3 regions of the Spirosoma sp. KUDC1026 genome follow, and region 2 is predicted to be linked to each of the others. Evidence: riboswitches for the same ligand, from Rfam matches in the RefSeq annotation. Region 2 holds a riboswitch; each other region holds the start of a gene.
The links. Region 2 has a riboswitch for thiamine pyrophosphate ahead of HU175_RS03045 (TonB-dependent receptor). Riboswitches for the same ligand answer to the same signal wherever they lie in the genome.

Region 1 (7,799 bases), 1.8 Mb from region 2:
ACGGGCTTTGCTGAGGGCATTGTCGCGGTACTGCGCTCCCGGATGACCTTTCGCCAGATCGGCCGCGTGGGCCGCAATCTTGTAGGTGATCACCCCATCCTTCACATCTTTCTTGTTAGGCAGTCCCAGGTGTTCTTTGGGCGTTACGTAGCAGAGCATGGCCGTGCCGAACCAGCCGATCATGGCCGCGCCGATACCCGATGTGATGTGGTCGTAGCCGGGTGCAATGTCGGTCGTCAGTGGCCCAAGCGTGTAGAACGGCGCTTCGTCACACTCCCGCAACTGCTTGTCCATGTTTTCTTTGATGAGGTGCATCGGTACGTGCCCCGGCCCTTCAATCATTACCTGTACGTCGTGTTTCCAGGCAATCTTGGTCAGTTCGCCCAGCGTTTCAAGCTCCGCAAACTGGGCCGCATCGTTCGCATCGGCAATAGAGCCGGGCCGTAGGCCGTCGCCCAGCGAGAAGGCCACATCGTAGGCTTTCATAATCTCGCAGATATCCTCAAAATGCGTGTACAGGAAGTTCTCTTTGTGATGCGCCAGACACCATTTAGCCATGATACTGCCACCCCGCGACACAATTCCCGTTACGCGTCGGGCCGTCAGCGGAATGTAACGCAGCAACACCCCCGCGTGAATCGTGAAGTAATCAACGCCCTGCTCCGCCTGTTCGATCAGCGTATCGCGGAATAGCTCCCAGGTCAGCGCTTCAGCCTTGCCGTTCACTTTCTCCAGGGCCTGGTAGATAGGCACCGTTCCGACGGGTACCGGGCAGTTCCGGATAATCCACTCGCGGGTTTCGTGAATGTTCTTGCCTGTCGACAGATCCATCAGCGTATCGCCACCCCAGCGGCAACTCCACACGGCTTTCTCTACTTCCTCCTCAATACTCGACGAAACCACCGAGTTGCCGATGTTCGTGTTGATCTTGACCAGAAAATTCCGGCCAATAATCATGGGCTCGCTCTCGGGATGGTTGATGTTGGCCGGGATAATGGCCCGACCAGCGGCTACCTCCTGCCGAACAAACTCGGGGGTAATGTGGCCTTTGGGCGTGTTGGCCCCAAAACTATTGCCCGGATGCTGTTTGCACAGTGTGGATTGGCTGTTGAGCGCCGGTCCCGCATCGGCGTACCGGCCGGTGCGGTCGATACGCTGGTTTTCCCGGATGGCGATGTATTCCATTTCGGGCGTGATAATGCCTTTGCGGGCGTAATGCAATTGCGTCACATTCTGGCCCGCGCGGGCTCGGTACGGATGGCGAATGTGTGCAAACCGTAGGGCGTCCAGTTTCTGGTCGGCCAGGCGTTGGTTGCAGTAGTCCGACGAGAAAGCGGATAGCTGTTCAACATCGCCCCGGTCTGTAATCCACGATTCGCGCAGGCGAGGCAGACCCAGCTCCAAGTCGATGGTTACGTCTGGGTCGGTATAAGGCCCGCTGGTGTCGTAGACCGTCACCGGTGCATTGGGCTGGTTCACTTTTTTGGCCCCAACGTACGATACGGTGTCGGACAGGGTGATTTCGCGCATGGCCACCCGAATGTCGTGCAGTTGGCCGGGCACGTAGATTTTGCGGGAGCCGGTCAGTGGCTGGCGCGTGATAGACTGCTGCGTATGCAGTGGCTGGGTTTTGGGGTTTTGGCTCATCCTCCCTGAGTTGCTTGTAAAACCGTGATTTTTTCGTTGCCGGATAAAGAGAATTGTTCCCAGGTGACGCGGGGGACAATGACGTTGTTGACGGCAACGGCGATTCCTTTTTTCTGGGACAGCGCGAGCTGCGTCAGTAGACTACCGAGTGAGGCCGTTGGCGACGTATCAACAGGCTGGTTGTTAACGGATACAGTCATAGTCGTGCGTTAAGGCCAAACGCAGCGCTGGTAGGGGAGACCACAGAAAAAGACAACGGGAGAAACGAGCAGAAAAAGGGCCGAATGGGTATCGGTATGTCAAACCCGGATTAGATTTAATCCTGAGGAATCGAGTGTATAAACAACACAATTCCAGCTAATTGACGTACGGATAACTTAATTAATATACGACCTGTGTTCTTGCTTTTCCCTCCGCAGGTATTATCCTGTTCAGGTTCAAAGGGTGATATCTCAGCCCGTTCGGGCACCCCTAAAGCTTCGCTGTTTAGCAACACAAAGGTAGAAAACTTTTTAATACGAGCGGTTCCCAACTAACAAGACTCCCGCTAGAAACGGTATTATCGACATCGATAGTGCTTTTTTTCTGTCATCCCGACATCAGGAGGGATCTTTGGGAATGAAAGAAACGGACTCCCGCTTAGTGTCCGGCTCGAGGCTGTATTTCTGCTTAAACAGATCTTCTGCCTGCTGCCGGGTTTGATTGACAAAAACGGCAAAATAATGATATGGCTCTTTCTGATAAGTAATCAGGACAACGGGGCTGAGGTTGGTAGATAGGCCGCAGTTTGGTTTTGTATAGTGGCAGTTGGTGAACGTTCGTCCGTGTAAAATCGGCCAGTCAGTCCCTTTTGTTGAGCAGGACAGTGGAAGAGCGCCAAGTGCACGTGTCCTATTTCATGTGTCCCAGCTCACGTAGTGCCTTAACCCACTGGATGTACCCCGCGCCAACGAGATGTAGGCCGTCGTTGGTGTATCGAGCGTCGAGTTTACCGGCGCTGTCGGCGAGGTAAGCATGCAGATCGACGTAGGGCTGACCGTTTTCGGCGGCTAGCTGCCGGAGCGCATCGTTGAGTGCCTTGATGTGGGCGTCTTTGCCCTGATGGCGTTTGAACTGCGGGAATGTATCGTTGGTAGGGAAAACGCTTTGCAGATAAATGCGGGTACGGGGCGATTCCCGTCGGATCTGCTGAACGATTAACCGGTAATTCCGAATAATCCGCTCGTCGGGGATCTCACGGGCTAGGTCATTGATGCCGATCAGCAGAAAAATTTTGGCCGGTTTCGACGCGGTCACTTCGCCCAGTCGGGCCAGTACGCCAAACGAAAGATCGCCCGAGATGCCCCGGTTTTTGACGTGGGGATCATCGAAGAGTTCAGCCCACTCGCCAAAGTCACTGATGCTGTTGCCCAGGAAAATGATTTCCTTTTTGGTGTTGGGCAGGCTTTCGAACAGGGTTCGTTTCTGTTCGTAGAACGTGCTTCGGAACGTCGTGTCGGGTGTGGCGGTCTGTGCGAACGCGAAAGTGGCTGCCAGTAAGAACAGAAAGGTAGCAAGGCTGCGGGTAAGCCAAGCGTATAGGGATAGGTTCATGGGATCGGGGAGAAAGCTGCAAAATAAGGCAGATGGCCTATACAGGAAAAGACTTTTTTCGGCAGCTATCGGTACGCTGACCAGAGACGGCCAGTATATTTACGGAAACGAATACCAGCTGGTCGGCCCGTTGACGAATGCAGCCCGGGAAGCCCGGTGTAAACGTGGCCCGGCATGGGCATAATTTCCAACGTCTCGTATGTCTTACCAACCGATAACGGTTTCTACGCCAGGGCGCATCTGCCTCTTCGGCGAACATCAGGATTACCTGGGCCTGCCCGTCATTGCTGCCGCCATTTCCTGCCGTATTCAACTAACCGCCGAACGGACAAGTTTGCCGGACGTGGTGCTGCAGTTGCCTGATATTGGTAAGGAAGAGCGCTTTGGCCTGACTACGCTGCCGCTAACGTACCAGAACGATCGCGATTACTTTCGTTCGGCTGTTAACGTACTGCTCCGGGCGGGATTCACGTTTTCGGGCGGGATCGCGGGTGAGGTGCGAGGCGAAATTCCCATCAACGCTGGTACGTCGAGTTCGTCGGCGCTGCTGATTAGCTGGCTGAACGTACTATCCCGACTGGCGGATGAGCCGCGAATTCTACCCGCTACCGAACTGGCCGAACTGGCTTATGTGGCTGAGGTGCTGGAGTTTGGCGAACCAGGGGGCATGATGGATCACTACTCGACGGCAGTTGGGGGCGTTATCTACCTGGAGTCGCAGCCCAACATTCGCCTGGAAGCGTTTGCGCCCACTTCACCCGCGGCTCAACTGGGTACGTTCGTACTGGGTAACTCGCAGGACCCGAAAGACACCATCGGCATACTGGGCCGGGTGAAGTTCGGGATGCTCCGTATCGCCGATCAGCTAAGAGCGATGAACCCGGCATTTTCCCTGCATACGACCGCCATTACGGAGCTGCCCGAGTATAAAGACGTGCTGACCAAGGATGAATACATTCTGCTGAAAGGCAACATTGAAAACCGGGACATCCTGCGCGAAGCCCTGGATACGCTGCAAACGCCCCACGAACTGAGCGGTGGTCTGGATCACGAGAAGTTTGGTCAACTGCTGACCGATCATCACACCAACCTCCGCGACGCCCAGCAGATCTCGACGCCTAAAATCGATCGTATGATTGAGGCTGCGCTGAACGCCGGAGCGCTGGGTGGCAAAATCAACGGATCGGGTGGGGGAGGCTGCATGTTTGCCTACGCCCCCGAAAACCCCGAAGCCGTTGCCGAAGCCATCGAACGCGAAGGGGGCCGCGCTTACATTGTTAGTATCGCTGCCGGAACCACGTGTCTGCAGGATTTGACGTTGTCGGGAGAGTAGTCGGTAGAACGTGGGTGACCAGATAGTCAAAGTAAGGAACCTGCCCGGTTGCGGATCAGGTTGCAAGCTTTCCTACGATTCCCTAGGCGACTAACGACCGAATGACCTGGGGCGACGCCACAGAAAAAATAGAAAAACGCTGGCCAGGCTGATGGCTACCAAAGGACCGGCCCACTGATCGGAAAAGGACTGAATGGCAGCTTCGGCTGGTGATGCCGGATTATACAGCACGGTCACCCGGTCGCCGATGGCGTACGCGGCTGGACTTGAATACGTACCGCCGGTCAGTTCATGGTACTGCCCATCGACCGAATAGCGAACAACGGGGACCGTTGCGGTATGCTTCCGATTACTGATCATCTGGATGATCTGTCCTTCCGTCCGTTTTCCCGATGTCAGCAACCGGTAAGCGGTCTGGGCCTGGCGCAGACTGAAGTAAACGACGACCAGCATGAAAAGGGTAATGAATAGCCGCGTAGCTACCGACGTTGATGGTCGGGCGGGTGGTGCTTCCAGAAGAAACAGCTGACTCATGGCTTCGTCGACCGTCAGCGTACGGGCGGCTACCTGGTGCAGTCTACCTTTTATCGTATCTATTGACGGAAGATCTGAGCGGCTGAGGCTGCGGACCAAGGCAAGCAGCCCGGCAACGCTCACCAACCCGAGCAGGCTGCCGAAGCCGCCGAAAAGCAGCAGCGGTGACCAACGTTGAACGGTATTAGCTGCGTTCAATATCGTCGAATCCCGCTGCTGGGCGATGGACACCCGGTAGCCGTGCTGGATGATATACAACCCAACGGCCAGAAAAAGGAGCAGGACCAGACCTGTCAGACTGCGTTTGACCCATTGGGCTGTGGGCGAGTGGTGTAAATCCAGGTACCGTTCCGCGTCGGGGAGCGAGAGCGTTTGCTGCGCAACCTGACTGAAGAGCGAGCGAAATTCCTGGCCGGTCATAGGGAAGGTGAGTGGTGGTGAACTACTTCGACTGACCGAGTGAAACGTGCATCGCCTGGACTTCCGGATTGAGACGTTTCATGGGGGCAAACGACGACAGAAACTCACTGTCGCCCATTACCTGACCATATGCCTTTTCCTGCGCTGTCGTAAGCGTAGCGGGAGGGCCCAGCGTGAGCGCCAGCAGCGATTCGCCCGCGGGTAAGCTCATTTTGCCGCCCTGCCAGTCGGAAATGTTGCCGCCATAGTCCCAGCCAAAGCCCCAGAGCTTGAATGGTTTTCCGTTGCGCTTTTCCAGTTCACTTAATTGGGTGCCGATTCGCAGACCATCGGCTGTCTGCCAGCGCGTTGGAGCCAGGTTAGGAAGGGGGTTGCCTTCGTCGTCGGTTGTGGTGGGTCGGATCAGTATAAGCTCGGGATGCAGGCGTCCGGACGAGTCCTGATAAAGAATCTGCACCTCGTCGACGGTGCCTTTGTAAAGGGTAGTTCCCACAAATTCCTCTCCTTCGGCCCCGTAAATTGTGTCGCCGGCTGTAACGACAGAGGGCCCAAACCGACGTAGCAAATCGGCTTCCGACGTTGTAAACTGGATCGGTCCAACCCGTTCGCCGGGAATAATCTGGAAATCGATAGCCTTGCTCTCCGTCAGCGAATCCGCCGATTTCGTGTCTGCGGTATGAGACTCTTTCGGTTTGCAGGCAAAGGCGAGTAGGCAAAGGAACAGCAGAACGGGCAGCGTATGCGTCATGGTGAGAAAATGGGGGAGGGGCTAACTGAACAAACCTGTTTTCAAGGCTTTGGCCACAGCCTCGGACTTGGAGTTGACGTGAAGCTTTTCGTAAATATTTACGATATGCGTCCGCACGGTACCCATGCTGATCTGGCAGTGATACGCAATGAGTTTGTAGCTGTCGCCCTCCACCAGTCGATGTAATACGTCGCGTTCCTTTTCAGTCAGCGCATACGGGTTGGACTGGGTCGTTGGGGAGCGGAAAGCGTCCAGAACTTTCAGAGCGATGGAAGGGGTCATGGCAGCCCCGCCGGACATCACCTCGCGGATTGATTCGATGATCTTATCGGCGGGCGTCTTCTTCAAAAGGTAACCAACCGCGCCGGCTGAGATGGCCGAAAAAATGCGTTCGACGTCCTCGAAAACGGTCAGCATCAGGATTTTAGGGGCGGTGGTCTGCTTCCGGATAAGCTGTACCGCTTCGATACCGGTGCGGCCCGGCATGTCGATGTCCATCAGAATCACGTCGGGCTGCTCGCGTTGCACGCAGGCCACCGCGTCGAGGGCGTCGGGGTGGGTGCCGGTTACGATCAAATCATCGGTTGCGTCGAAAACGAGCGAGAGCGTTTCGCGAAGAGAATCGTTATCGTCGAAGATGGTGACGCGAATCATAGTGGGTGTCAGTTAAGCCGAAAAGCTACTTTTAGTACGATAGTTCAGTAAAAGTAACCGTTCGAATACTAGCTGTAAATCGGATAAGTGTACGATGGTTATTTGACAGGATTAAAAGGATTGGTTTTTTTGAATTCTCTTAAATCCCTGTAATCCTGTCAAAAAACTGCCTGCTAAATCGCTGCGGAGGTAAGTTCGAGGGTGGTACCCTGGCCGGGAACGGACCGTACCGTCAGTTTGCCACCCATGGCCAGGGCGCGCTGCTGCATACTCTGCTGCCCCGTGCGGCTGCTGAGCTGATCGGCGTCGAAACCCCGGCCATTATCCTCGATAACAACCTTGAACTGACTGTTCTGCCGCTCGAAACGTAACGTAGCCCGCGTAGCTTCCGAGTATTTGATCAGGTTATTGATGGCTTCCTTACCAATTAAATATAGATTTCGGCGCACTTCCATCGATACGGGCAACTGATCGAGTGCTGAGTCGACGTAGAAGTTGAACGCGATCTGTTTTGATTCCATCAGAGGCTGCGCATACTCCTGCAGACGTAACACAATCCGCTGGAGCGAGTCATTGCCAGGGTTGATCGTCCAGATGATCTCGTCGATGGATTCCAGAATCTGGCGCGCGTCGATGTAAATCTTCTGTACCATCTTCTGCGCCGTTTCGGGCCGGTTTTCGCTGAGCAGCTTGTCGGTATGACCGCTCAGGAGCGAAATACTGCTGAGCGTGCTGCCTACTTCGTCGTGGAGATCATGGGCAATCTGCTGACGTAGCTGAATGGCTTCCTGCAGCCGCTGAACCCGGGCGCGGTTTAGCAGCCAGGCACCAATGGTCATGCCCAGCAGGATCATGAGAATGGCCCCCATT
Region 2 (7,799 bases):
AAATCGGTCGTGGTCAATCCAGTGGACCAGTAAATTGATCAGTAGAATTCCTCCCAGGTTGATGATGAAGATGGGCAGCACCGCATTCCACCCCAGAAAATAACCGAAGATGAGCGCCAGAATAGTGGGCGGGGTCAAAGCCGCCGATGTGATGGTGCACACTAACGTAATCAGTGCCCACTCCCAACCCGTAAATTCAGCAATGAATTTCTCGTAAACAACCGCATAGTAAGTCAGCACCGACGTAAAGACGACGGGTGTTATGGATAGTAATACGCCCGCAATGGCTGGGCCCGTGATTTTAGATCGTATATAAGGGTTCACTACGTAACAAACCTCAAAAGGCCTGATGTTGTTGATGGCCATTTACTACCTTCGGGCATGAAATTCGGAACAAAAGCCATTCACGCGGGGATCGAACCGGACCCAACAACGGGCGCCATCATGACGCCTATTTACCAAACGTCAACCTACGTTCAGGAATCGCCGGGTAAGCATAAAGGCTATGAATACGCTCGGACGCAGAACCCTACGCGAACCGTGTTGCAAAATAACCTGGCTGCGCTCGAAAACGGCAAACATGGAATTTGTTATGCGTCGGGACTGGGTGCTACCGACGCCATTCTTAAACTCTTCAAACCCGGCGATGAAATTATTGCCAGTAGCGACCTCTACGGCGGCACATACCGGATTATGGTGCGGGTTTTCCAGGAGTTTGGCCTGACCTTTAAATTTATCAGCTTAGACGACCCAGCCAATCTGGAAGCGGCCATTACGCCCGCGACGAAAATGGTCTGGATTGAAACGCCAACAAACCCACTCCTTCGGTTGGTTGATATTACGGCTATTGCTGTGATCACGAAACAGCGTGGCATCCGGCTCGTTGTCGATAATACGTTTGCTTCGCCTTATTTACAAAACCCACTCGATCTGGGCGCTGATATCGTGGTGCACTCGGCAACTAAGTACCTCGGTGGCCACTCCGATACGGTTATGGGCGCTATTGTCTTGAATGACGATGAGATAGCCAAGCGATTGGAATTTATTCAAAATGCCTGTGGTGCCGTACCGGGCCCGCAGGATTGTTTCCTGGTATTGCGAGGTATCAAAACACTGCACGTCCGGATGCAGCGCCACGGTGAGAACGCCCTCCAGGTAGCTCAATACCTGGCGCAGCATCCTAAGGTGGGTCAGGTTTATTATCCAGGTCTGACCGACCATCCGGGACACGAGCTGGCGAAGCGGCAGATGCGCGGTTTCGGCGGCATGCTCTCCTTCGAACTCAAAGGCGATTCCATGCCCGAAGCGGTTCGGGTGATGGAGAGTTTCCACGTATTCTCCCTGGGTGAATCGCTAGGAGGGGTCGAATCCCTTTGCACGCACCCCGCCAGCATGACCCATGCCAGTATTCCGAAAGAAGAGCGGGAAAAGAACGGATTGAAGGACACCCTGATCCGGCTCAGCGTCGGTATTGAGGACATAGCAGATTTAATCCAGGATCTGGAACAGGCAATCGGATAACAAAAAAGGGTCGGCGCAAACCGACCCTTTTTATTGATTAAAATCGTACCCTCACCCCTGCCAGGAAGTTTCGTCCGGCCTGTGGATAGTAGCCATTGTCGGCTCGTACGGCTCCTTCTGAAATGTAGGCATACGTATATCCATTCGACTCGTACAACTCATTGAAGACATTGTTGAACAGCAACGTAAACGTAATTTCCTGCGCAAATTTCGGTTTCAGCGAGTAAATCAGTCGGATGTCATTGGTGAAATACGAATCCAGTTTCCGGCTTTCATTCGACGTATTGTCCAGATATTGCTTGCCTACATATTTCGACAGCAAGCTTAACTCAAGCCCTTTCACCGGTGTGTACATCAGCTGGGAACCACTGATTACGTTGGGCGAAAAGGCAATATCTGTCTTGCTGTACTGCCGTGCTTCCTGGAGCCCGTTGTCGAAATTGTCGAGGTACTCCGTGAAATTCCGAATTTTGTTCTGGCTGAACGTGGCGTTCAGATTCCATTGCAGTTGATTCGTCAGACGCGCCCCGGCTTCTAGTTCGACACCGGCCCGGTAGCTGCTCGGTACGTTCACCCGATTATAAGCGCCAACGTCGTTCAACTGACCCGACAATACGAGCTGGTTCCGGTAGTTCATGTAATACGCGTTTGCCGTAAACGCCAGCCGGGTAGTTTGCAGTTTGTAGCCTGCTTCGTAATCGATCAGAGCCTCTGCTCTAGGGCGACTTACGGGAGTTGATTGTGTATAATCATCCCGGTTTGGTTCGCGGTGGCCAACCCCAACCGACGCATACACCGAATTTTGATCGTTGAGTGTGTACGTCAGACCAGCTTTAGGATTAAAAAATGTCAGGTTGGCATCCTGCTGTACGTTCTGTAGCTGACTGTTGAAACCCAGGAACGAGTAATCAATGCGCCGAACCTGCAGGTCGGCGTAGGCGTTGAGTTTCGATGTGAACTGATAGAACGCTTTGGCATACAGATTAAAATCCGTTTTGGTAGCGTCGTCATTGTAGTATCGATCCCGGATGTTCGTGTTTCCGGCAACCCGCGCCCAGATGATTTCGCCGAAGTGAGCGCCTTTATACTGGTTCCAGCCCCCACCAATGTTCATTGTCAGCTTTTTAAAGCTGTTAAAGTCGAGCGAAAATACACTGCCGTAAAAGTCATTATCCAGCCAGCGACGGCGGATAATGTCCGTCCGCGTGATGACCGAATCGCCGATCACGACGTTGGGCAGACCATAATTGCTGTACCGGTCATTCGGGCGATACTGCTCGTAATACCCCCGCCCTTTCGTGTAAAAGGCCGACACATTCAGTCGCCAGTTTCGGCTCAGCTCGTGCGACGTAATGAGCTGGTAGTTATCCTGTTGATAGTTATCCGTTTCGTTGTCGTACGTATAGACATTGTATGTCCGGTTGGTACGTAGTAAATCTGCGGGTACTCCACCCCACGATTGGTAAGTCTGCTCCTGCCCGGAGAAAACATTCAGCCGGAAAAAGCTTTTCTTGGTGTAGTAGCCACCGGAGATATAGAACGATTTCAGATCCGAGAAAGCCCGATCGACGTAGCCATCCGAATAAATTTTGGACAGGCGGGCATCAAGTACGAAATGGTTATTGAGCAGACCCGTTCCGGCTAGTACGTTCACTTTTCGGGTACCGAACGAACCCGCCGAGACATTTGCTTCGGCATACGGCTTTTCCTGAAGCTGGTTTGTCTGAATGTTCAGCGAAGCACCGAACGCGCCGGCCCCGTTCGTCGACGTACCAACGCCCCGCTGAATCTGAATACTACTCACCGACGACGCAAAGTCGGGCATATTCACGAAGAAGGTTCCCTGCGACTCAGCGTCGTTGTACGGAATTCCGTTCAGCGTTACGTTTACCCGCGTGGCATCCGATCCCCGAATCCGGATGCCTGTGTAACCCACGCCAGCACCCGCATCGGAGGTAGTAACAATAGAAGGCGTGAAATTGAGCAGCTGCGGAATATCCTGTCCTAAGTTAAGCTTGTTCAGATCCCGGCGCGATACGTTCGTGTAGGCAATCGCTGACTTCTGATCGGCCCGGGTAGCGCTCACCGTTACTTCATCCACAACAACGGCGGTCCTCTGAAGGCGTATCGAGATGGTTTCGTTCTGCGTTGGTTGCAGCTCTCTGATTTGGGGCTCGTAGCCCAGGAGCGAAACTCGTAAAGACAAAGGTCCCGACGGTACGTTAGTTAACTGAAACGTACCATCTGTCTTTGTGAAGGTGCCTTTGTAAGTCCCTTCAATGGTAATGGCCGCGCCGGGTAAGGTCTCGGCTCCGTCGGCGTCAACCACAGAACCTGAAATTGTAAACTGCGCCCATGCGGGTAGCACTGACAGCCAACACAGGGCTGCCAACAGATAAAAGCGGTTATACCGCCCAATCATCGGTTTTTTCATTGCGAAAAAAACATGATGATAGGCCAAGGGGCCAAACCTACCTTTTGGTTGTCAAAAAGTTAGTATACATGAACTCCGTTTCCCTTCGCCGGCATTACCCGGATCAGGTTCAATGGGTATAATCTCAGCCCGTCGTTTTAGGGCACCCCTTAGAAGATTAGCGGCACAAATCTACACCATTTCTAAAAACAAGATCATTGATGTGTCGTTAATTAATCTAAGTTGCATGAAAGCCGATTGATACGAGCACAAAAAAAGACATAGCGTAGAGCAGGCGTACCTTTGAGGTGCGAAAACATTGATAACCCGCTCTGGCTATGTCTGAAAAAGTGCTGGCAATTTACTGCTTTCTGGATGACTTTTTTCTGGAAACCAATCATCGTGGCTCCTGCAAACCACAGGCCACACCAAAAGTACCGGATAGTATCGTGCTGACGACCGCCATCATATCGGCCCGCTTCTTCGGCGGAAATCAAGCCTCTGCTATGCTCTATATGGCTGACAAGCAAGGCGTTCTGATGCTGGAAAAGTCGGCTTTTAATCGGCGGTTGCATCGCTTGGCGCACACACTGAGTGTGTTGTTTTACTATCTGGCTGACTTTTTTAAAGCGCTCAACTTGGGTGGCCAGTACTTGATTGACTCCTTCCCTGTGGCCGTCTGTGATAACATTCGCATTGGTCGCTCGCGCTTGGTAGAAGGGGAAGACTACCGGGGTAAGATCGCATCCAAACGTCGGTTCTTCTTTGGGTTTCGCGTTCAACTCATCACCACTGTTGATAAACAGCCGGTGCAGTTTTTTCTTTTACCTGGCTCGATGGTGGACGTAACGGCCTTGCAGATGATGCACCTGAACTTGACAGCGGGCAGCGAGGTGTTTGGCGATGCTGGTTATACGGACTATGAACAGGAAACGTTTTATGCCGATTGTGAACAGATTTACCTGCAGATTCAACGTAAACGCAACAGCAAGCGGCCCGACCCAGCTTGGCAAGTTGCTTACAAAAAGGCGTTGCGTCAGCGTATTGAGCAAGCCTTCACGGGGCCGCCCGGCGGTCAAATCACGATGCGGTTTCCCAAAAAGATTCATGCGGTTACGGAAGCCGGTTTTCTGATCAAGATCGTCTTGTTTCTGCTGGCTTATGCCCTCGAAACAAGCTTATGACATACAACTTAGATTAATTAAACAAATCAGTTAGTACCCATATGAATGAGTTTGATTTGGTTGTACTCCAGGAAGATTCTGGTGACGGCCGACTGAAACAGGGTGATGTTGGCACGATTTTGACTGTATACGGAGACGGAAAAGGATTCGAGGTTGAGTTTGTTACGTTGACTGGCGAAACGGTAGCCATCGAAATTTTACTGCCGCATCAGATTCGCTGCGTTCGACCGTCCGAAGTAATGTCTGTCCGTGATACAGCCATTGGATAAAAAATCTTTATGTAAAGTTTTGAGGCTTACACTTTTCCACAAGTCTAATTATTTCTAATTTTGCAATCCAAATTGCAAAAGCATGAGCAAGAAGAACAGCGGATTGGATTTTTTAGAAGACCCGGACGCGTTAACTGGTCAGTTTGAACGGGCCGAATATTTTTTTGAGGAGAACCGGAATGTCCTTTTCGGCGTCCTTGGTGGTATTGTGCTGCTGATTGTCGGTTTCTTCGGCTATCGGTATTACGTGAGCAGTCAGGATGAAACCGCCCAGGTTGAGCTTTTTCCGTCTGTCTATCAACTCGAAGCTGATTCTCTGAAGCAGGCGCTGAATGGCGATGGCAAAACACCCGGTCTGATTTCCGTTGCTGACAATTACGGTTCGACACCCGCTGGTAACCTCGCTGCTTTCTATGCTGGAACTGCTCTGTTGAAACAGGGTAAATACGACGAAGCTATTGATCAGCTCAAAAACTTCAGTTCATCGGACCTCTTGGTGCAGGCGCGTGCCTACTCGCTCATTGGTGATGCGTATATGGAGAAAAAAGACTTCGAAGAGGCAGCTAGCTACTATCAGAAGGCCGCTGATTACAAGCCGAATAAATTCTTTAGCCCATCATACCTGATGAAACTGGCTGTTGCCCAGGAACAAGCTAAACAGAACGATAAAGCGATCGATACGTACAACACGATCATCGAAAAATACGCGCAGTCGACCGAAGCCGTTAGTGCTCGAAAATACAAATCGTTGCTGGAGGCAGCGGTCGGTGAGTCGTAAGCGTATTTGACACCATAAATACAGCAAAGGACAAAACCGATCGGGGTTTTGTCCTTTTTTGTTTTCATTCTCCCACAGACGAAATTTTCAAGGTTATATGGCTTCTGAACTAAAAAATCTCAGCGTCTTCTCAACGGATGCGCTACCCGATGTCAGTCACCGGCGTTTTGCCATTCTGGTTTCCGAATGGAATACCGAAGTGACAGAAGCGCTCTACAACGGCGCTCACCAAACCTTGCTTCAGTACGGTGTTAAGGCAGAAAACATTGTTCGGGCGAACGTTCCGGGCAGTTATGAGCTGACACTGGGCTCGCAGTGGTTTGCGCAGCGTGATGATATCGACGCAGTGATCGCCCTGGGCTGCGTGATTCAGGGTGAAACAAAGCACAACGATTACATCAACCACGCCGTAGCGCAGGGCCTGACCAATGTTAGTTTAAAAACCAGCAAGCCCGTCATTTTTGGCGTCCTGACCCCAAACGATCAGCAGCAGGCCCTTGACCGGGCGGGCGGCAAACACGGCAACAAAGGTGATGAAGCCGCCATCACCGCCATCAAAATGCTCGGCTTACAGAAGCAAGTTTATAGCAAAATATAAAGAGCGAAATCGGACCGCCGATGCAGAATGAAAGAGTGAAAGAGCGATCAGCTAAGTTTCATTCTTTCGCTCTTTCGCTCTTTCGCTCATTCACTCTTTCACTCTTTAAAAATGCACGTCTGGAAATTTGGCGGTACATCGGTCGGGAAGCCCGAACGCATGCAGTCCATCCGTCGATTGGTTACGGCTGATGATACACGTAAAATTGTCGTATTATCAGCGCTGTCGGGTTCAACGAACTCACTCCTGGCTATTGGTGAAGCCCTCAAAGAAAACAACGAGGCTCAGGCGAATCAGACAATCGACGCGCTCAAAGCGCATTACGATACGTTTGTCGGTGAGTTGTACAGTACCGAAGCCGGTAAGGCGGCTGGCCGGCAGATCGTTGATAAGGAGTTTTCATTTATCCGCTCGCTAACGACAATTAAGCCCTTTACGCTGAAGCAGGAAAAAGAGCTGGTAGCCGAAGGTGAATTGCTGAGTACGCAACTTTTCCAGTCGTACCTGAACGAAGAAGGTGTTCCGTCGGTCCTCCTGCCTGCACTTGAATTCATGCAGATCGACGCGGACAACGAACCAGTTATCTCATTTACGGAACAAAAACTGGCCGATATGCTGCCGCAGCACGATGATAAGCAGATCATCGTAACGCAGGGTTTCATATGCCGGAATCCACGGGCTGAGGTTGATAACCTCAAACGGGGCGGTTCCGATTATACAGCTTCGCTAATTGGTGGTGCTATCCGGGCCGAAGAAATCCAGATCTGGACTGACATCGATGGAATGCACAATAACGACCCAAGAATCGTTAAAAACACCTTTCCGGTACGTGAATTGACCTTTGATGAAGCAGCTGAGCTGGCTTATTTCGGTGCTAAGATTCTGCACCCATCGACGATCACGCCCGCCCGTATGTTTGGTGTTCCTGTGCGGTTAAAAAACACAATGGAGCCCAGCGCCCCCGGTACGCTCATCGCCGACAGACCTACGTCGGCAGAGCAATCAAACCAGGTATTCAAAGCCGTTGCCGCCAAAG
Region 3 (7,799 bases), 1.5 Mb from region 2:
TGTGCTCCCTGTTACCCAAAAGCTACCCCCGCGCAGAACGACCACAAACGTACTTTCGCTACTTCTTATATTTGAAAACCAAATAGCTCACAACCAACGGATAGTAAGTGCCATCACTAATCCGATAAGCCCCATTAGCACCTAATCGTTGGCACTCTTTGCGAAGTTGTAATTTTACTTCCTCATCTGTATTTAACGTAGGCCTGCTATTGACTGACAAAGCGACAACACCTAATTGCTCGATGTCTTGAGGGTTTTCCTTTTCTAAAAGGAAAACCCTAAGCGAAGACGTATCAGCCGGTAAATCTCCGCTAACTTGAGCAATTGACTTCGTTTGGGAAGTGACACAAGCAGATAAGCAGATGCTTATAAAAAGTGAAATAAGTGATAAGCGAACTAATGTACGTTTCATACTTGATTTCTAATAAGTTAACCTAAAAGGGGCAATTATCTTGTTAGCCAAAAGCCCGAATTTGAAGCCCCAGACCCGCCCAACCGGGGTGTCTGTGTTACCACTTGAAACCTGAAAATGGCAAACCGGAAGCTGCTTTTCGGGACGTGCGGCTTGGCGCCCCAACGCCAGCAAATGAGCAACTGCTTTAGGAAATCTCCCAGCATATAATTATACGCAAAACCACTCAATAGTCCTCGTCAAGACGCCGGAAGCTGTGTCTCAAAAACAGCCCCGGCTAGCACGCTACGCAAGATAAGGGCGTAGCCAGAAAGCCACCGTTGTGTTTATTGTATGGTAGTGCTTACACCTGCCACTCTTCTAACTGATACGCGTCGTTCCAGAAGTACCATTCCAGGCGGCTTGACTGCATGAAAGCGGCCTTCATTTGGTCGCGCTCGGTGGGGCTGGCCGATTCGGCAAGCTGGTCGGTGAGGGCGAGCATTTGGCTGACGACCCAGTCGAAGTCGTCACCGGCGTACGTGTCGATCCAGGCCTGGTAGGGGTTCTGAGGACTGGCCTGGGCATAGATGGACTTGCCTACCTCGCGGTAAATCCAAAAGCAGGGGAGCACGGCTGCCACGCCCACCGCCAGCGACTGGGTAGCCGCTGTCGCGAGCAGAAAATTGGTGTAGGCAAAGCAGGCTGGTTTCTTGCTGGTCTCCGGCTGGATATCGTAGAGCGCAAAATACTTTTCGTGCAGTATCCGCTCCACCCGGATAGCGTTAGTGGCAAACTCGGTGAATTGCAGAATATCGGCGGGTGCCGTGGCTTTGACGGCCAGTTGCGCTAGTGCCCGACTGAAATCAGTCAGGTAAAGGGCGTCCTGCTGGATGTAATACTGAAATTTAGTAGCGGGTAACGTACCGGCGGCCAGTTCCTGCACAAAGCCGTGGGAAAGAATGGTTTCGTACAGGGGCGTAATCTGCTGCCAGAGTTGATCGGTGAAGCGCATAAGAGAGTTTACTGCCAGTTGGAAAAGAAATGATGAACGGGGCCGTGACCGTGGCCGAGTTTGTAGGCTGCCCCCGCCTGTAACGTACCGGTGAGGTACGTTTTGGCTTGATCAACTGCGTCATGCAGGGGCAGGCCCTTTGCCAATCCGGCCGCAATGGCCGACGAGAGCGTACAGCCTGTGCCGTGTGAGTTGGGCGTAACGATACGTTGCGTCGGGAATAGGATTTGTTCGCCCGGCGACGGGCAAAGGATGTCCGTGCTGTCCCCGTCCAGTAGGTGCCCTCCTTTCACGAGTACCGCACCGGGGTACTGACTGCTTAGGTCATTGGCTGCCTGTCGTAAATCGTCAAAGGTCTCAAGCGTACGTCTCAGCAAAACACCCGCTTCGGGCAGGTTAGGCGTTATCACCGTTGCCATGGGCAGTAGGTAGGTTTTGAGCGCGTCGATGGCCTCGTCCTGCAGGAGTTTATCGCCACTGGTAGCCACCATGACCGGGTCGATGACGATGGTGTACACGTCGAAGGCGGTCAACGTATCGGCGATGGTTCGGATAATGTCGGGTGAGTGCAGCATACCGATCTTGACCGCGTTGGTACCAATGTCACTCAGGACAACTTTGATCTGTTCGGCCACAAAAGCGGGCGGGACGGGGTGAATGGCCGTAACGCCCAGTGTGTTTTGCGCCGTGAGGGCCGTAATAACCGACAGCCCGTAGCAGCCCAGCGCCGAAATCGTTTTCAGGTCGGCCTGGATGCCAGCGCCACCACCGCTGTCAGAGCCGGCAATTGTCAGAACCCGGGTGTATGTTTTCATAAGATTGAGCGAGTTGAATGAGTTGACGAGCCGCGTCGTAGGGCGACGGATGCCCACAAATAGCGGACACGACAGCCACCCCCGTTACGCCCGTTTGCCCAATGGACTGAAGGTTCGTAGCGTTGATACCACCGATGGCAAAAGTCGGCAGGTGGGTTTTTAAGCAGATGTCCCTTAACCCCAGCGCACCGAGTTCGCTGACGGTGTCGAGTTTAGTGGGCGTAGCGAAAATGGCCGCCACGCCCAGGTAGTCGATGTCGGCGTATGCCTGAGAAGCCAGCAGCTCGATCATGTTGTTGACCGACAGACCAATAAGCTTGTCCGGGCCGAGGAGCTTACGAACCAGCGGGTAGGGCATGTCGTCCTGACCGATGTGCACACCGTTAGCATCGATGGCCAGTGCTACGTCGATGCGGTCGTTGACGATCAGTCGGGCACCGTAGCGCTGCGTAATGGTTTTGAACGTAAGACCCAGTTCGACAAATGAACGAGTTGACATCGTTTTTTCGCGGAGCTGTACCCAGCGGATACCCGCCCGGCAGGCTTCTTCCACCACAAATGGTACCGTATGGCCCGCCCGCTGGCTGATGTCGCTGTCGGTGACCAGATACACGCGGTTGGTTGTGCTCACAGCTGTCCCAGTTTGAGGTGTGCCGCTACGTCCTGCGCAGTCAGTTGGTAGAGCGCATCCAGAAAATTGAGTTGCAGACTACCGGGGCCGGGCGACCGACGAGCGGCCAATTCTCCCGCCAGTCCCATCACGGCCATGCTGTGTACGGCCGCCTGGAAAGAGTTGGTGTTGACGGCGACAAATGCGCCGATTAGTGCCGTAGCGGTACAGCCCATGCCCGTTACCTTGGTCATCATGGGGTGACCATTGGCGACGGTCGCAACCTGATCAGCGCTGACGATATAATCCTCGGCTCCACTCACGACCACAACGCTGCCCAGTTCGGCGTTCAGTTGGAGGGCGCTGTCGAGTGCTGCCGATGAGCCATGTACGCTGTCGACTCCTTTGGTCCGGGCGTTCAGGCCAGCCAGCGCCATAATCTCCGACGCATTCCCCCGGATCACAGTAGGCGGGGCCAGGTCCAGTAGTTCCCGGCTGATCTGGTTGCGGTAGGGCGTAGCACCCACGCCAACGGGGTCAAAAACAATGGGTTTGCCCAGATTTCGGGCTACGTGGACGGCCTGGCGCATGCCTGCGACGAAATTCTGGTCCAGTGTGCCGATGTTGACCACCAGCGCGCTGGCAATGGTAACGAAATCAGCTACTTCTTCTTCGGCGTGCACCATAGCCGGAGAGGCTCCCAGCGCCAGCAGGGCGTTGGCTGTGTTGTTCATGACAACAAAATTGGTGATGCTTTGTACGAGGGGCGACTGCGAGCGAATCTGCTCAACGTCGTTCCAGATGGATTGGGGTGTTGCGGTCATACGGGTTGCGTTAACAGAGAAAATGCAACCTCAGGGGGAGAAAAGACCGCAGTCTGGCAGAGCAGCAAGCGGAGCTAACTTTTCCCTACGGCAGTACGAACTGCATCAGGTAATAAGGGTATTGTCTCAGTCGATCCGTTTGCAGATCGACACCCCTAAAGTTGTGCGGTAAAGGTACGTGAATTTTTGACAACCGATCAACCTGCTCTTGGCCAGAAGAGAAGCATTGGCTCAATCCTGTTACCTTTGGCACGCTATGCCTACCAAATTTTTCCCGTCTCTCCGCGCTATGTGGCTGCCCCTGTTCGTGTTGTCCTTTTTGCTCACGCACTGCCGCTCCCGCCAGACAACTGAACAAACACGGGTAACCGACAGCCGCCAAGCGAGTCCGTCGACGGGACAAGTTTCCATCCGACACGCCAAAGGCTTTTCGGTTGAGTACCTGCCTGGGTACAAACGGGTTCGTATTTTCAACTCGTCGGCCGCCGACAAAGACACGGCTACGTACGTACTGATTCCCCGGGGAGCCGCCAAACCGACGAATCTGCCAGTTGGTCAGGTGATCGAAACGCCCATTCGGAGCCTTGTTACGTTGTCATCGATGCACATTGGTTTACTCAGTTTCCTGAACGCCGAGAACGTATTGGTCGGCGTCGATAACGCGACGTATATTTCGTCGCCCCAGGTGACGAAGCGGGCGGCTGAAGGGAAAATCAAGGAGGTTGGTGGCGATCAGACGCTCAATGAAGAAGCCTTGATCGCCATGCACCCGGACCTGTTAATGGTATCGGGAAGCCCCACAGCGCAGCTCAATCGGTACCAGACATTAACCCGGGCGGGTGTGCCGGTGCTAATCAACTCCGAATGGCTGGAAACGACCCCGCTGGGCCGGGCGGAGTGGGTCAAGCTGGTGGCTGTGCTGCTGGATAAAGAAGCGCTGGTCAATCAGAAGTTTACCGAAGTCGAAACGGAGTATAATCGGCTAACGGCGATGACGAAGAACGTACCGAAAAAACCCAGTCTGATTGCGGGTATGAGCTATAAGGATGCCTGGTTTGTGCCCTACGGCGACAGTTACATGGCGCAATTTTTCCGGGATGCGGGCAGTACGTATCACTGGAACGACACGAAAGGGCAGGGGGGACTTGGTCTGAGTTTTGAAGCCGTTTATCCTGTCGCTCTCACCGCCGATTATTGGGTGAATGTAGGTACAGCTATCACCAAAGGGGATATCGTGGCGCAGGACGTTCGCTACGGCGATTTCAAAGCGTTCAAAACGGGGCAGGTATTTAACTACAACAAACGCGTGAACAAACAGGGGGCCAACGACTACTGGGAATCGGGCGCTGTCAACGCCCACCTTGTCCTCGCCGATCTGATCAAAATTCTGCACCCCGATCTATTGCCGGAACATAAGCTGGTTTATTACCAGCGGGTTAAATAAAGTCGTTACGTATTCTACTTTGTTTTTGTCATCCCGACGTCAGGAAGGATCTTCGGTAAGAGTAGTCAAAAAAGCCAGCTAGCGAAGATCCCTCCTGAGGTCGGGATGACAAAAAAGTGAAAAGAATTACGCTTCGACCCAGTTTACTTTTTCTTCGATGGGTTTGCGGATGGCGGGCTTAGGCTCGGCGTTATGATAGCCCATGTAGAAGAATCCCAGACATTTTTGATTGTCGTTGAGGCCCAGGAACTCGTGTAGTCGAGCCGGGCTGCTTGGCGAACTCCAGTAGGAACCAATCCCCAGGGCCGTTGTCGTGAGCCACATGTTCTGCACGGCGCAGGCTACGGCGGCTACTTCTTCCCATTCCGGCACTTTGTCGCTGTGTACGTCCATGATGATGGCCATGACACAGGCCGATTTCAGCACTTTGGTCCGTACACCTTCGTATTTCGCTTCCGAATAGGCTTCTGGCGCCGTTTGCGCTTTGTAGGCATCGCCGAAGAAATCGGCCAGTTTCTGTAGACCTTCACCCCGGAAAACAGTGAAGCGCCAGGGCTGAGTCAGGCGGTGCGTCGGCGCGTAGTTAGCGCTTTCGAGTACCTCTTCAATTAGCTCACGCGGAATTTCCTGATCGGTGTAGCTAGGTGGAAAAATACTCCGGCGGGTTTTGATAAGTTCGGTGATTGTGTCTGCGGATGTTGTCATATTACTACGTTAGTGTCTTACAGCCAGATGCTATTTCTGCTGAACCTTGAATAAACACCGGCGCGTTAGTTCGCGCAGTGCGATGGTTTTACCCCCGCTAAATTACGAGGAAAGTGGGAGGGGAGAAGCTGTCCGCAAAGATTCGGTGATCAGCCTGACCTACTGACCCGACGAAACCTTCATCAGAATAAGGCCCGCGACAATCAAAAGAGCGGCCAGAAACCGAGTCGCGTTAATCGGCTCGCCAAGCAGAAGAATGCCGACAATAAAGGCACCTACGGCACCAATGCCCGTCCAGATAACGTAAGATGTGCCCAGCGGCAGGGTTCGCATCGCCAAAGCCAGCAAACCAAAGCTGGCCATCATGGCAACAACGGTGATGAGGGAGGGGACGAGCCGGGTGAAGCCTTCCGACTGCTTCATAAAGTAGGCCCAGACGACTTCTAACAGACCCGCGAAAACTAAATAAACCCAGGACATGACCAAGACGGTTTTAGAGTAACCGGGCCGTCCCGAATGCGCTTCCCGCTCTGGGGGAGGTCGTCCTCCTGGTTTTTACTAACCTGTTGGTAAAGGGTGGCAGGCAATACAAAGTGCACACACTCCAGACAAAGAGGGGCAATTAGGAGCAACTGGAGCCATTCAGGTAGTTACGATCGATCAGTAGTCGCGCTCTGAGACGTCTCCTTCTCATCGGCGGTGGATCGTTTCTTCGTCCACAGAAAGTTTTTGGGCTTCTGGTTCTGATCAGCGGCTTCAACGAGATCAGCAATTCGCTTTTGCCGGGTCTCCGGCCGCTTAGCCAGCACCAGCCATTGTAGCAGATTCCGTCTGTCAGACCGGCATAAGCTCGAAAAATAACGTTCGGCGCTCGGCCTTGTCCGAAACGCGTCGGCCAGGTCGGCGGGAAGTACCAGCGCTTCCACCTCATCCAGAATTGTCCACGAGCCATTTCGCCTGGCAGTATCAAGGCTGTCAAAACCAGCTTTCGTCATCAGGCCGTTATCAACCAGTCGCTGAATACGTTCCTTGTTGACCTTCGACCACGTACTGACGGGTTTGCGCCGACTAAAAAACTGCCGATACCGTTCCGCATCGATGGGTTTTACCGTGCTGTCAATCCAGCCAAAGCAAAGCGCTTCCTCAACGGCTTCGCTGTAGGTGATCCCTGTAACAGCAGAGTTCTTCTTGTGGTAAACGAGCCAAATAAATTGCTTTGTGGCGTGGTGCTCATTAAGCCATTCCCGCCATTGCTGCCGGTTTGTGGGACAGAACGTTTCGATCTCCTGATCAGCCATTTGTTGTTGTGTTAGTTTCGACGTGCCGAACGTAACTGACATAAACGAAAATGAGGATAATGGTTTTTGTACAGCAGATGACAGAAAATAAATGTTACATCAACTACTAACGCATCGCGACCAGAATCATATTGACAAGGGCCATCCCAACCAGGTGATAACTACCCGTTATCAGGCCGTACAGGAAAGGCCGGGGGATGTTGGGATTGATAGCGATGTTGACGGTGTTGGCGAACAAGTAGCCAAGACCGACGATCAACGTAAACTGCAAGGCGTTGGCGTAAGACGTTACGTTCAACGCCTGCAAAAGAACGGCACAGGTTACGGTTATGATCAACGCGCAGACGGCCGGTCCAACAATGTAGAGCGGGTTCAGGCTTTGGGGCTCATTCGCGTCCCGGCCCAGGGAAATACGGTAGGGTTTCGGGAAAAGGAGCATATACCACAGAGAACCCAGCAGAAAATAAGGAACAAAAGCGGCCAGGACACTAAGCCAGTTGATGTCGGACAGTACGTTAAACATAGCTGAAAATGAGAGGTGAGAATTGTTGTCGTTTGACTTGACAAAGGTCACCCCATCCACTGACAGCCCTATGTCATAGGTCAATCGGGAGCGCAAAAAAAATCGTGTGCCCGCTGCGCCAGCTCACGCAACTGATCCCGCAGGGCGGGTGGTTCCAGGATGGTAACTGCCCCC

Region 1: another riboswitch for thiamine pyrophosphate. It lies ahead of thiS (sulfur carrier protein ThiS); the one in region 2 lies ahead of HU175_RS03045 (TonB-dependent receptor).
Region 3: another riboswitch for thiamine pyrophosphate. It lies ahead of thiM (hydroxyethylthiazole kinase); the one in region 2 lies ahead of HU175_RS03045 (TonB-dependent receptor).

What each region holds. Positions count from the first base shown of each region.
Region 1 is NZ_CP056032.1:4,731,423-4,739,221, reverse strand. It holds gene thiC (phosphomethylpyrimidine synthase ThiC) at 1-1,647, opposite strand, end outside; gene thiS (sulfur carrier protein ThiS) at 1,644-1,847, opposite strand; TPP riboswitch at 2,039-2,130, opposite strand; gene HU175_RS19805 (GDSL-type esterase/lipase family protein) at 2,539-3,240, opposite strand; gene HU175_RS19800 (galactokinase family protein) at 3,440-4,573, shown strand; gene HU175_RS19795 (DUF3592 domain-containing protein) at 4,664-5,527, opposite strand; gene HU175_RS19790 (hypothetical protein) at 5,550-6,275, opposite strand; gene HU175_RS19785 (response regulator transcription factor) at 6,297-6,929, opposite strand; gene HU175_RS19780 (tetratricopeptide repeat protein) at 7,103-7,799, opposite strand, start outside.
Region 2 is NZ_CP056032.1:703,110-710,908, forward strand. It holds gene HU175_RS03035 (TVP38/TMEM64 family protein) at 1-324, opposite strand, end outside; gene HU175_RS03040 (cystathionine gamma-synthase) at 382-1,521, shown strand; gene HU175_RS03045 (TonB-dependent receptor) at 1,559-3,955, opposite strand; TPP riboswitch at 4,019-4,115, opposite strand; gene HU175_RS03050 (IS982 family transposase) at 4,273-5,118, shown strand; gene HU175_RS03055 (DUF4926 domain-containing protein) at 5,160-5,387, shown strand; gene HU175_RS03060 (tetratricopeptide repeat protein) at 5,470-6,165, shown strand; gene ribH (6,7-dimethyl-8-ribityllumazine synthase) at 6,263-6,763, shown strand; gene HU175_RS03070 (aspartate kinase) at 6,875-7,799, shown strand, end outside.
Region 3 is NZ_CP056032.1:4,947,882-4,955,680, reverse strand. It holds gene HU175_RS20735 (hypothetical protein) at 59-412, opposite strand; gene tenA (thiaminase II) at 756-1,406, opposite strand; gene thiD (bifunctional hydroxymethylpyrimidine kinase/phosphomethylpyrimidine kinase) at 1,415-2,221, opposite strand; gene thiE (thiamine phosphate synthase) at 2,181-2,852, opposite strand; gene thiM (hydroxyethylthiazole kinase) at 2,849-3,655, opposite strand; TPP riboswitch at 3,721-3,822, opposite strand; gene HU175_RS20710 (ABC transporter substrate-binding protein) at 3,912-5,099, shown strand; gene HU175_RS20705 (nitroreductase) at 5,226-5,804, opposite strand; gene sugE (quaternary ammonium compound efflux SMR transporter SugE) at 5,964-6,284, opposite strand; gene HU175_RS20695 (YdeI/OmpD-associated family protein) at 6,455-7,144, opposite strand; gene HU175_RS20690 (DUF1761 domain-containing protein) at 7,209-7,625, opposite strand; gene HU175_RS20685 (helix-turn-helix transcriptional regulator) at 7,706-7,799, opposite strand, start outside.